DNA from 3 places in the Corynebacterium sp. P4-C1 genome. Region 1 is predicted to be linked to each of the others. Evidence: riboswitches for the same ligand, from Rfam matches in the RefSeq annotation. Region 1 holds a riboswitch; each other region holds the start of a gene.
What was found. Region 1 has a riboswitch for thiamine pyrophosphate ahead of QYR03_RS08025 (ABC transporter substrate-binding protein). Riboswitches for the same ligand answer to the same signal wherever they lie in the genome.

Region 1 (4,276 bases):
GAATCCCTCGAGCCCGAATTGGGGGAACCACTCGCGTGCCCGCGCCCGGGCTTCCTTTTTGGGCACACCTTGGACCTCAAGACCGAGGGCGGCGTTCGCCTCAATGGTGCGCCAGGGGAACAGCAGGTCTTTCTGGGGCATGTAGGCGGTGGTGCCGTCGAAACGCACCTCGCCGGAATCGGGTGTGTCCAGACCAGCGATGATGTTGAACAACGTCGACTTGCCGGCACCCGAGGGTCCGATCAGGGAGACGAACTCGCCTGGGGCTACATCGAAGCTGACGCGGTCGAGCACCTGCCGGCCGTCGAATGCGCGGCTGATGTCTTTGAGCTCAAGCACGCTCGGCCTTCCTTTCCTTGATGTGCCACGGAATCACCGCGCGCTCGATGAGGTATGTGGACAGGTAGAGCAGAACGCTGATCACCGCGGTGACCACCACCGCGGCGAGCACAAGGTCGGTGCGGAAAGCGTTCTTCTGCACCGACATGTAGATGCCCAGCCCCTTCTTCGCGCCGACGTACTCGGCGAAGATCGCACCGGTGACCGCGTAGGTGATGCCGATGCGCAGGGCGGTGAAGAACTCGGGCATGGCGGACGGCAGCCGGACCATCCAGAACTCGCGCCAGCGGGAGGCCCCCATGCTGCGCAGCAGGTTCGAAGCTTCGCGGTCCGTGCGAGCGAACCCCTCGATCAGGCCGATGGAGATGGGGAAGAACGTCACCAGCGCCACCACCAGTGTTTTGGGCAGCAGGCCGAAACCGAACCAGATGATCATCAACGGGGCGATCGCCACCACCGGAATAGTCTGGGACGCCACGAGCAGCGGTGTGAGGCCGCGCTTGAGCATCGGGGAGAAATCGATCGCGATGGCCAGCAACCACGCACACACCAGCGACAGGGCGAAGCCGATGAGGGTGACTTGAAGCGTGGCGGCGGCGTGGGTGCCCAGGATCTCCCGCTGCGCCCATCCGGAGCGGGCCACCTGCGACGGCGCCGGCAGCACCTGCGGGCGCACACCGGTGACGCGCACGAGGATTTCCCACACGGCCAGGCCGGCGAGCACGAAGATCACCGGGACCCAGAGGTTGCTGCTCAGTCCACGCGTCCGGTCAGCGGCACCCCCGGCGGCGGGACTATTCGGAGATGTACTCATTAGTGAAATAAGTATTCCAGTCGGGGGCTTCGCTCAAGGGGTTATTCGCCTCGTCGACAAGCAGCTCGTTGTCGAAGAGGAACTGGCCCAGGTCAGCCCACTGCTTCTCAGTCTGGCGGCCGAATTTACCCTCGTCGTCGAGCATGTATTTCTCGGAAAGCATGCGCTGGCTCTTCTTCAAAAACTCGAGGTCGGTGAGGACGTCCGGGTTCTCCTTCTGCAGGATCTCCGCGGCCTCGTCTGGGTTGTCCACTGCGTCCTGGAAGCCACGCTGGATGGCCTGGACGAACTTCTTGGTCTCCTCCGGGTGCTCCTCCATCCACTTATTGCCGCCCACGACGAGCATCTGGTAACAATCCGGGAAGCCGTAGTCGGTGTAGGCGAAGTTCTTGAGCTTCACGCCGCGGTCTTCGGCCTCGATGCCCTCCCATGCGACGTAGGGCACGGTGAAGTCGACCTCCTTGGAGTAAAGCGCCTCGTAGGCGGAGGTGCCCAGCGTGACTTCCTCGAATTCGCCCTTGCCGCCGGCGCCGCGGATGACACCCTTCAAAATCGCATGGTCTGCTGGTGAGCCGAAGCCGCCGAACGTCTTTCCGTCCAGGTCAGCCGGGCTTTTGATGTCGTCGCGGTCAGCCAGGACACTGACCTCCGTGGTCCAGGTCTGCTCGATCGCCAGCACGGAGCGCACGTCCGCGCCCGCAGCCTTGGCCATCGTCATGCGGTCCTGCGTGTCGGCAGCGAATTCCGCATTGCCGGAGTCAGTGAGCAGGATCGGGTTGCTGTCGTTGTACGGCACAACCTCGACGTCCAGACCGGCTTCCTTGAAGTAGCCCTTGTTCATTGCCACGTACAGGCCGGTGTGGTTGGTGTTGGGCGTCCAGTCCAGCGCGAAGCGGATCTTGGTCGTCCCATCCTCGCCCGCGCTGCCGCCGCACGCCGCCAGCATCATCGTGGATGCGAGCGCTGCCAGAAAAACGGCGATTTTCTTGCTGATGCCCATGTACCTCGGCCTTTCTCCGGGCGGACGGGCACAGGCGCGCACGATTGCCGCGACCATCCCTCCGCCAGTGCTAACTGGATCAGGTTCGACGGGTGTCATCTCAGCCCCGGCCCGTATGGCTCCGGGGCACCCCGTGTCACGCTTTCAAGGTATACCAGGGGTCTACCCAGCTTGATGAAAGCTTCCCTGAAGAAAGACTAAAGGGCGTGAAAAAGTGCGTGGAGCATAGGGGAATCGAACCCCTGACCTTCGCATTGCGAACGCGACGCTCTACCAACTGAGCTAATGCCCCTTGGGGACCATGGAGCCACGTTACGCTCCCGGCACACGGCCGCCAAAATCCCAGTTGTACGGCGGTAACTAGAATTCGGGGGCACCATCTGTTGCGTCGCGGTGCGAGGAGGGCGACGATACTCGGGTGGACCACCAGATCAGTCGTGCTCAGTTCCTCACCGGCGCTCTTCTCGCTGCCGGTTCTGCGGCGCTGGGCGGTTGCGCCCCGTCGAGCGAGCCGGCCCCCACGAGCACCCCGGGCACACCGCCTCGCAGCGCCACCGCAACCACTGGGAGCTCGACCGCTACTCCCCCGCCGCCGGAGGTCTACGCGCAGCGCGTCCCGCAGGTCTTCGGCACACACATGGCCGGCATCGTGGAGACAGTCCCCACCACACCGGGCACGACGACAATCGCCCTGACTTTCGACGCGTGCGGCGGGCCGGCGGGTTCAGAGGTGGATCAGGGGCTCGTCGATACGCTCCGCGAATTCGGCGTCCCCGCAACGCTCTTCCTCAACTCCCGGTGGATCGAGGCGAATGCGCACGCAACGCAGATGCTTATCGACGACCCCCTGTTCCTCATCCAGAACCACGGCACCCAGCATGCCCCTTTATCTGTGACCGGCCAATCCGCCTACGGAATTGCCGGGACCCAGGATGCGGCAGCGGCGATCGCTGAGATTGAGGACAACCGGGCGCTCCTGCGCTCCTACGGGGTCCAGTCCGACTGGTTCCGCTCCGGCACCGCGCACTACGACGATGTGGCCGTGCAGATCGCTCACGAACGCGGCATCAGAATCGCCGGTTTTTCAGTCAACGGCGACTACGGTGCCACCGCTCCCGCGAACCAGGTTGCCGCGGCCATCAGGGACGCCCACGACGGCGCCATTGTCCTCGCCCACATGAACCACCCAGCCTCCGGCACCGCAGCGGGTGTACGCACCGCCCTCGAGCAGATGCGGGACACAGGGCACCGCTTCGTGTTCATCGACGGCACTACCCCCAGCTAGAGCGCCCCACCGACCCCGTGGTAACCCGCGGAGATTCACGGGATGCGAACTGGAAAATCCCGCCCACCACAGATGGCGGACGGGATGTGCGGGTCAACGGAGAGCCAGGTTTAGAGGATGATCTTGCCCACGATCTTGGCGATGCCCTTGATCAGGGAGGAAGCACCGTCACCCTTCAGGAAGGACGGGGTGAACAGGTCCTTGATGTCGCCTGCGCTTTTGATGATGCCGCCGGTGACTTCGAGACCCTTCTTTGCGTTATCCAGGCGTGCGTCAGTGATCTCGATCTGAGCGCGGTCGCGCTTCTGCTTCTCTTCCCACGTCAGCTTCTCTTTCTGGGCCTTCTCAGCCTTCTCGGCCTTCGGTGCCGCAGTTGCAGTGGTGGCAGTCTCGGCGGGAACGGCGGTGGCGGTGGTCGCAGCGTTGGCCGGTGCAGCCGCTAGGACCAGAGCACCTGCGAGGACAGATGCTGCGGCGGCGTTGGTGAACTTCTTCATGGTGTGCCCTTTCTCGGGTGTGGGTGGGGTCTTGCGTACGGACGGTGCTCCCTGAGCTCCATGAAGAAATGCTAAGGGCTGAAACATGCCCTCACCAGCGCGTTTATGTGCCGAGAGAGATGTCTGCACCAAAGTATCCCCCGCGATGATCCGGGAATCACCAGATGTGCTGGGCAGTAGGCGAACGGGTGGTCCTTTCGGTCATGCGCTCGCCCGCACGGCAAATGGACTTTCGTGCACACCCGCTCGGGCCCCCGTCGTTGGCCGCAGATGTAACCGCGGCCTGAAAATTGCAACGCGCCCTCAAGCGCACAAACTGGGATTGGATGGGTGGTCAAAAG
Region 2 (4,276 bases), 630 kb from region 1:
CTCCACGAAACGCTCGTAGGACTGTTCGCGGTTGCGGAAAGTCACGGATTCCACACGGTCGTCCGCCTGCAGCTTGTCGCGCACTTCTGCGCAGCTTTCCGACGAACAGTCCTTGTCCTCCGCCGACACCTTCTCATCCAGCTCCACCATCACTTCGACGCGGTCCAGGTACAGGTCCTTTGTCTCACTGGTGACTTTGGACATGAGAATGCCCGCACCCACCAGCGCCAGGGACAACGCCGTGGTGATGATCAGCGCGATCGTCATGGTGAGGTTGCGGCCGAGACCGCGGAAACCCTCGCGGAAGATGAAATTCCAGTTCATGTTCTAAGCCCCCATTGTTCCGTAGACGCCGTGGCTCTCGTCGCGGACGACTTTGCCCAGCTGCAGTTCGATCACGCGTTGGCGCATGTCGTTGACGGCGCGCGCGTTGTGCGTGGACATGATCACGGTCGTGCCCATGCGGTTGATGCGGGCAAGCAGCGCCATGATGTCGTCGGCGGTGGAGGGGTCGAGGTTGCCGGTGGGCTCGTCGGCAAGCAGAAGGTGTGGACGGTCCACGAACGCGCGCGCGATGGCCACGCGCTGCTGCTCGCCGCCGGACAGCTCGTTCGGCATGCGGTTGGCTTTCGCGTCCAAACCGACGATCTCCAGGGCCTCCGGCACGAGCTTCTGGATTTTCGCTTTCGGCTTGCCGATCACCTCGAGCGCGAACGCGACGTTGTCGTACACGTTCAGTTTGGGCAGCAGCCGGAAGTCCTGGAAGACGTAGCCGATGGACTGGCGGAGCTTGTTCACCTCCTTGCCTTTCAGCGCATTGACGTGGAAGTCACCGAAGTGGATGTCCCCGCTGGTCACGTTCTCCTCGCGGATGAGCAGCTCCAAAAACGACGACTTGCCCGAGCCCGACGGGCCGATCAGGAAGACGAACTCGCCGTTCTCAATCGTCAGCGAGACATCGTCGAGAGCCGGCCGCGTCGACGTCGGATAGACCTTTGTCACATTCGAGAAAGTGATCACACGCGCCACTCTAGTGACAGACGTTGGCCGTATGGAAATCCCAACCGCGGAAACCGCAGGTGATTCAGGTGGCGTTCAGGATTTTAGGATTCTTCGCCCTGCTGCTCCGCCATCCGCCAGCGGATGCCTGACTCGAGGAAACCGTCGATATCTCCGTCGAGCACCTTCTGCGGGTCGCCCACTTCATAGTTGGTGCGCAGGTCCTTGACCATTTGGTACGGGTGCAGAACGTAGGAGCGCATCTGGTTGCCCCAGCTGGCGTTGCCGCCGGCGCCGAGGGCGTCCAGCTCCGCCTTTTCTTCTTGGCGTTTCTTCTCCAGCAGCTTGGACTGCAGAACGTTCATGGCCGAAGCCTTGTTCTGGATCTGGGATTTCTCGTTCTGGCACGTGACCACGATGCCGGTGGGCACGTGGGTGATACGCACCGCCGAGTCGGTGGTGTTCACGGACTGGCCGCCGGGTCCGGAGGACCGGTAGACATCGACGCGGATGTCGGAGTCTGGGATGTCGATGTGGTCGGTCTGCTCCACCACAGGCAGGACCTCAACCTCGGCGAAGGAGGTCTGGCGGCGGCCCTGGTTGTCGAAGGGCGAGATACGCACGAGGCGGTGCGCGCCCTGCTCCACGGAGAGCTGGCCGTACATGTACTCCCCGTGGACGACGAAGGTGGCCGACTTGATGCCGGCTTCCTCGGCGTAGGAAATATCGTAGACATCGACCTTGTGGCCGTTTTTCTCGGCCCAGCGGGTGTACATGCGCATGAGCATCTCCGCCCAATCCGCCGCATCGACACCGCCGGCACCGGAACGGATATTCACCACAGCCTCGCGCTCGTCGTACTCCCCCGACAGCATCGTCGTCACCTCCAGCGAGGAGATCTGGGTTTCGAGTTCGGCCAACTCATCGTCGGCAAGCGATGCGTCGCCCTCCTCTTCCGCGAGTTCGTACATGACCGGCAGGTCGTCGAGACGCTGGCGCAGCCCAGTGACTTTGCGCAGCTTCGCCTGCACGTTGGACAGCTCGGTTGTCACCTGCTGCGCGTGGTCGGGGTCGTCCCACAAACTGGGGTCGGCGGCTTGCTGCTCCAGCTCGCGGGCGCGCGAATCCATCTCGTCTAAGTCCATGACCGACTCGATGGTGGTCAGGGTGGACTCGAGGGACTGGATCCGGTTGCTGGTCTCTGGCTGCATAGGTGCGAAGTCTAGTGGAGATCTCCAAAACACCTTCATACCGCCGCCCGAGCACCTACACTGTGGGACGCACCCACACGGGCGCCCGCGGCAGCGGGCTGAGATCGCACTGATATTGAGCCGTGCGAGCACCGTCCGAACCTGTCTGGCTAGCACCAGCGAAGGAAGTAAGGAGCAGCTCATGGCTGATATTTACGCTGAAGAAATCCACCCGAAGCACTCGTACGCCCCGATTGTCCAGGACGGGCTCGAAGTTCCAGAAACTGCGATTGAGCTGGATGACTCCCCGACTGGCCCGAACGAGCCGTTCCGCATCTACCGCACGCGCGGCCCGTGGGCCGAGCCGGAGGAAGGCTTGCCTGCTCTGCGAAGCGAATGGATCGCCGAGCGCGACGACATCGAGGAATACGAGGGCCGCGCCCGCAACCTCGAGGACGACGGCACACGCGCAATGAAACGCGGGGAGGCCAGCGAGGAGTGGCGCGGCGCGACCCGCCCGACGCTACGCGCGAAGAGCGGCAAGCGCGTCACCCAGATGGCGTATGCCCGCAACGGCGTGATCACCCCCGAGATGAAATTCGTGGCGCTGCGCGAGCACTGCGACCCGGAGAAGGTCCGTGAAGAGGTCGCCGCCGGCCGCGCGATCATCCCGAACAACATCAACCACCCGGAATCCGAGCCGATGATCATCGGCAACGCGTTCTTGACCAAGATTAACGCCAACATCGGTAATTCCGCCGTCACCTCGTCCATCCGCGAGGAGGTGGACAAGCTGCGCTGGGCCACCCGCTGGGGCGCGGACACCGTCATGGACCTGTCCACCGGCAACGACATCCACACCACCCGCGAGTGGATCCTGCGCAACTCGCCTGTCCCCATCGGCACCGTGCCGATCTACCAGGCGCTGGAGAAGGTGGGCGGTGTCGCCGAAGACCTGACGTGGGAGATCTTCCGCGACACCGTCATTGAACAGGCCGAGCAGGGCGTGGACTACATGACGGTGCACGCGGGGGTGCGGCTGCCGTACGTCCCGCTGACGTCGAAACGCGTCACCGGCATCGTCTCCCGCGGCGGCTCGATCATGGCCGGCTGGTGCCTAGCCCACCACAAAGAGTCGTTCCTCTACGAGAATTTCGACGAGCTGTGCGAGATCTTCGCCCAGTACGACATCGCATTCTCGCTTGGCGACGGCCTCCGCCCCGGCTCCGTCGCCGACGCCAACGACGCCGCCCAGTTCGCGGAGCTGAAAACCATCGGCGAGCTGTGCAAGCGCGCCTGGGACCACGATGTCCAGGTGATGATCGAGGGACCCGGCCACGTCCCACTGAACATGATCCAGGTCAACAACGAGAAAGAAGAGGAATGGTGCGGCGGCGCCCCGTTCTACACTCTCGGCCCCCTGGTCACCGATATCGCACCGGGCTACGACCACATCACGTCCGCCATCGGCGCGGCGAATATCGCCATGGGCGGCACCGCGATGCTCTGCTACGTCACCCCGAAGGAGCACCTCGGCCTGCCGAACAAGGACGATGTGAAGACGGGCGTGATCACCTACAAGGTCGCCGCCCACGCCGCCGATGTGGCGAAGGGCCACCCGGGCGCACGCGACTGGGACGACGCGATGAGCAAGGCGCGTTTCGAATTCCGCTGGCACGACCAGTTCGCCCTTTCCCTCGACCCAGAGACCGCCCAGGCGTACCACGACGAGACGCTGCCGGCGGAGCCCGCGAAGACCGCCCACTTCTGCTCCATGTGCGGACCCAAGTTCTGCTCGATGCGCATCAGCCAGGACATCCGCGATGAATTCGGCGGCGCGATCGACGAAGCCTTGGACGACAAGAACAAGAAGCTCATCGCGGACCTAGGCATTCCGAGTTTCGCCGGCGGCACGGATTACCGCCGCGGCGAACGCGAGATGGCCAAGGAATTCCACAAGCTCGGCTCGAATGTCTACGTTCAGGAATAATGGCGGCTGTGTCTACCGCAGCTTTCATTGATTCCCACCGAGAAGATACTGATTCCGAGCTCGCCCGCGCCCTCGTCGAAACTGCCGGGGGTCTGGC
Region 3 (4,276 bases), 310 kb from region 1:
AAACGGCGAGGACGAAAACGAAGATTTCTAGCGGAGCGCCGTGCACGAAAAATCGAAACGCTGCTAGAAGACCTGCTATGGGAACGCTATGAAGTAGGATGTCTTCGGCCGACAGTAGACGAAGCTTTACCACAGGACTGAGTTCGCCCGTGGCAAAGAAGGGGGAACACAAAATTGAATTCGCGGAGCGTTTCAGCCCCAAACGACTACACGGCCTGATCCCGATGCAGTATCGGAATCAGGCCATTGAGGTCTTCTGGGCCCACCCATCACCGACTGCTATCTAAACGGTAGGCATCTTATTGAGGCGTGGGGCGGGTGGGGTTATTCGTCGATAAGCGAGATGCTTATGCGCGCTGCATCTTGCCGTCCTTGTCCTTGAACGGGAAGCCGAAGTGGCGCAACAGCGCACGGCCTTCCTCGTCGTTGACTGCGGAGGTGACAACGGTGATGTCCATACCGCGCGGACGGTCGATCTTGTCCACGTCGATCTCGTAGAACATCGTCTGCTCGGACAGGCCGAACGTGTAGTTGCCGTTGCCGTCGAACTGGGTGTCCGACAGGCCGCGGAAGTCGCGGATACGCGGGAGAGCGACTGTCAGCAGACGATCCAGGAACTCCCACATACGGTCGCCGCGCAGGGTGACCTTCGCGCCGATCGGCATACCTTCACGGAGCTTGAAGTTAGCGATGGACTTCTTCGCGCGACGCAGCTGCGGCTTCTGGCCGGTGATCGCGGTGAGGTCCTCGAGCGCGCCGTTGATCATCTTGGAATCGCGGGCAGCGTCACCGACACCCATGTTGACCACAATCTTGGTCAGACCCGGGATCTGCATGACGTTGTCGTAGCCGAACTCCTCGGAGAGCTTGCCGCGGATCTCGTCCTTGTAACGCGTCTTCAGACGCGGCGTGTAGTTGGTGGTGCTCTCGGTCATTAGATGTCCTTCCCGTTCGACTTGGCAACGCGGACTTTCTTGCCGTTCTCATCGAAGCGGTAGCCCACACGGGTCGGGCTGCCCTCGGAGTCGACGACCATCACGTTGGACACGTGGATCGGGGCCTCCTGGGTAACGATGCCGCCGGACTCGGCGCCGCGCTCGTTGTAGGAGTTTGCGACGTGCTTCTTCACACGGTTGACGCCCTCGACGAGGACGCGGTCGCGCTTCGGGTAAGCCTCGATGACGCGGCCCTGCGCGCCCTTATCCTTACCAGCGACGACCTGGACCATATCGCCCTTCTTGATCTTCAACTAGATCACCTCCGGTGCGAGAGACACGATCTTCATGAACTTCTTGTCGCGCAGCTCGCGGGCGACCGGGCCGAAGATGCGGGTGCCGCGGGGCTCGGTGTCGTTCTTGATCAGAACAGCTGCGTTCTCGTCGAAAGCGATGTAGGAGCCGTCCGGACGACGGGTCTCCTTCTTGGCGCGCACGATGACGGCGCGGACAACCTCGCCCTCCTTGACGTTGCCGCCGGGGGCGGCTTCCTTCACGGTGGCGACAATCGTGTCGCCGATGCCGGCGAAGCGTCGGACAGAACCGCCGAGCACCTGGATGCACAGAATTTCGCGTGCACCGGTGTTGTCGGCGACCTTCAGACGCGATTCTTTCTGAATCACTTTGGTCTCCTGACCTGGATCAATGTGCGCCAGATTTCCGTCCTGCACGCACGTGGTCAATGTCTTATCAGTGCCTATCCGCTTATCGACGAACAGTGCCCCGGCACCCACAGTGCCGCCACCGTCGAAGGGTCTCGCAGCCTCAACTCGGAAACGCGCGTCAGCTGCGACCAGCGCTAGACAACTGTGGTATTAAACCACGCCGCCTGCACGAACCCCAAATCTCCGGCCCCTGCTCGGCTTCCGCTTCACCGGAGCCATCCCCGCAGCCCCCGGCCGGTGCGTTTCACGTAGCATGTCGGGGCAAGACACGGGGTGCCACGCACCCATCGCCGCCGCCTGCCGCCGCAGCTCACCGGAGCAGCGGAACTGCAGTTCACGGCGGCCGGGCGCAACGCTGAGATCACACCCGTCGAACCTGAACGAACCAATATTCGCGGAGGAATTGTCTGATGACTTCTTTGTCTGGCGCGGCGAGCGCCATCCCGAACATCCCGAACGTGCTGTCCATCGCCGGCACGGACCCGACCGGAGGGGCCGGCATCCAGGCGGACCTAAAGTCCATCTCGGCGGCCGGCGGTTACGCGATGTGCGTGGTCACGGCGCTGGTCTCGCAGAACACCCACGGTGTCCGCGACATTCACGTCCCGCCGCAGGACTTCCTGGTCTCGCAGCTCAACGCCGTTTTCGACGACGTCCAGGTGGATGCGGTGAAGATCGGCATGCTCGGCGACGTCGACACCACGCAGACGGTCTCCGACTTTTTGGCGGCGCACCCCGTGCCGATCGTTGTGGTGGACCCGGTGATGGTCGCCACCAGCGGGGACCGCCTGCTCACCGAGGACGCGGAAGATGCGATGAGGCAGTTCGTGAAGGACCACGCGAGCGTCGTCACGCCGAATATCCCGGAACTGGCTGTGCTCGCCGGCACGACTCCCGCGGAGACCTTCGACGAAGCCCTCGAGCAGGGCCGCGCCTACGCGAAGGCGGCTGACGTGAACGTCGTGGTCAAGGGCGGACATCTCAAGGAGGGGTACGCGTCGAACGCACTAGTCACGCCCGACGGCGACGTCGAGATCGCGCACGTGCCCCGCGTGGACACGAAGAACACGCACGGCACGGGCTGCTCCTTGTCGTCCGCGCTCGCCGCGCGCTTGGCCATTGACTCGGACAGCGCGCTCGCGTGGACGTCCAGCTGGCTGCATGAAGCAATCGCGCACGCCGACGAGCTCAACGTCGGAACGGGACACGGGCCCGTCGACCACTTTCACCGTTCGCGGCGCCTCGCGGCGGCAGCGTCGACAACGCCGTGGAAGCTTAGCGACGACTGGACCGCCGCCGCCTTCCCTGCCGCCGCCGTCGAACCCAAGATTCCCGCCGCCGGCCCCTTCACGCGCGAGCTCTGGGACGCCGCGGCGCGCAAGGTGTGGCCGGAGACCCTGGAGCTGCCGTTCATCCGTGCGCTCCGCGACGGCACCCTGCCGGAGGAGCAGTTCGGCTTCTACCTCGTGCAGGACGCCTACTACCTGCGCGAGTACTCCCGCGCCCTGGCAACCGTGAGCGCCAAGGCGCCCGATGCGGAGGACCAGGTGTGGTGGTCGCAGTCCGCAACCGTCGCGATCGAAGCCGAATCGGACCTGCACCGTTCCTGGATCTCCCAGCACACCGTCGAAGCAGACACTCCCCCCTCGCCGACCACCCTCGGCTACGTGAATATGCTCACATCTAAAGCTGTTTTGGGGGACTATGTTGTCGGCGCCGCGGCAGTTTTGCCGTGCTTCTGGCTCTACGCGGAAGTCGGTTTGCACCTCGCGGAGAGCAACAGTTCGGAGCACCCCTACAACGCGTGGCTGTCCATGTACGGAGGCGACGATTTCACAGATGCCGTGCGTATGGCGCTGCAATCGGTAGAAAAGGCACTCTCGGGCGCGAGCGAGAAGCAGCGCGCGGACGCCCTCGAGGCGTTCATGTACGCCTGCTATTACGAACGCGAATTCTTCGATCAGGCCTCCCGAAGCTAGCGTCCGGAGCCCCTTCCGGGGCCGGAATCACGGTTCGCCACCTTTCGCGGAATGCTTTAGTTTGGAGGCGTGAGTTTCAGTGAAAAGGCCCCCGTATCAATCCAGAACAAGCTAGACCTGTTCGGACGCGAACCCGGTCGCTTCGCGCTGCGCGCCATCATGGCTGGCGTGCTCCTCGGCATCATGACTGCCTTCGCCGCAGCGACCGCCACCCTGACCGAGTCCTACGCCCCCGGCTGGGGCAAGTACCCCTTCGCCATGATCTTCGCGGTGACCCTCTACATGATGGTCGTCATGCAAGCGGAGCTCGCCACCGGCAACATGATGTTCATGACCTACGGCGTCGTCCACAGGCTGACTAAGATCCCGCGTGGGCTCATGGTCATCTTGTTCGTGACGTTCTTCAACCTCATCGGCGCCGCGATCATCTCGTTCCTCATCTCCCTGACCACCACCGGTCAACACGCCGAGACAACCCTCCCCTTCTTGGCCAACCTGTGGGAAGCCAAGCTGGCCAAACCGAGCTTCACCCTGTTCATCGAGGCCATCCTGGCCAACATGGTCGTCAACTGTGGCTTCATCCTGACCGCCCAGGCCGGTAAGGACCACAGCGCCAAGATCTGGGCAGTGGCCATCA

Region 2: linked by a shared signal. The riboswitch ahead of thiC (phosphomethylpyrimidine synthase ThiC) and the one ahead of QYR03_RS08025 (ABC transporter substrate-binding protein) in region 1 are both predicted to bind thiamine pyrophosphate.
Region 3: linked by a shared signal. The riboswitch ahead of QYR03_RS06515 (bifunctional hydroxymethylpyrimidine kinase/phosphomethylpyrimidine kinase) and the one ahead of QYR03_RS08025 (ABC transporter substrate-binding protein) in region 1 are both predicted to bind thiamine pyrophosphate.

The regions. Positions count from the first base shown of each region.
Region 1 is NZ_CP129966.1:1,691,179-1,695,454, forward strand. It holds gene QYR03_RS08015 (ABC transporter ATP-binding protein) at 1-339, opposite strand, end outside; gene QYR03_RS08020 (ABC transporter permease) at 332-1,153, opposite strand; gene QYR03_RS08025 (ABC transporter substrate-binding protein) at 1,134-2,153, opposite strand; TPP riboswitch at 2,192-2,297, opposite strand; tRNA gene QYR03_RS08030 (tRNA-Ala) at 2,373-2,445, opposite strand; gene QYR03_RS08035 (polysaccharide deacetylase family protein) at 2,572-3,438, shown strand; gene QYR03_RS08040 (hypothetical protein) at 3,549-3,935, opposite strand.
Region 2 is NZ_CP129966.1:1,062,749-1,067,024, forward strand. It holds gene ftsX (permease-like cell division protein FtsX) at 1-324, opposite strand, end outside; gene ftsE (cell division ATP-binding protein FtsE) at 328-1,020, opposite strand; gene prfB (peptide chain release factor 2) at 1,104-2,210, opposite strand; TPP riboswitch at 2,278-2,394, shown strand; gene thiC (phosphomethylpyrimidine synthase ThiC) at 2,392-4,179, shown strand; gene QYR03_RS05085 (inositol monophosphatase family protein) at 4,179-4,276, shown strand, end outside.
Region 3 is NZ_CP129966.1:1,383,539-1,387,814, forward strand. It holds gene QYR03_RS06495 (hypothetical protein) at 1-31, shown strand, start outside; gene rplE (50S ribosomal protein L5) at 348-935, opposite strand; gene rplX (50S ribosomal protein L24) at 935-1,249, opposite strand; gene rplN (50S ribosomal protein L14) at 1,250-1,618, opposite strand; TPP riboswitch at 1,920-2,081, shown strand; gene QYR03_RS06515 (bifunctional hydroxymethylpyrimidine kinase/phosphomethylpyrimidine kinase) at 2,071-3,639, shown strand; gene QYR03_RS06520 (formate/nitrite transporter family protein) at 3,709-4,276, shown strand, end outside.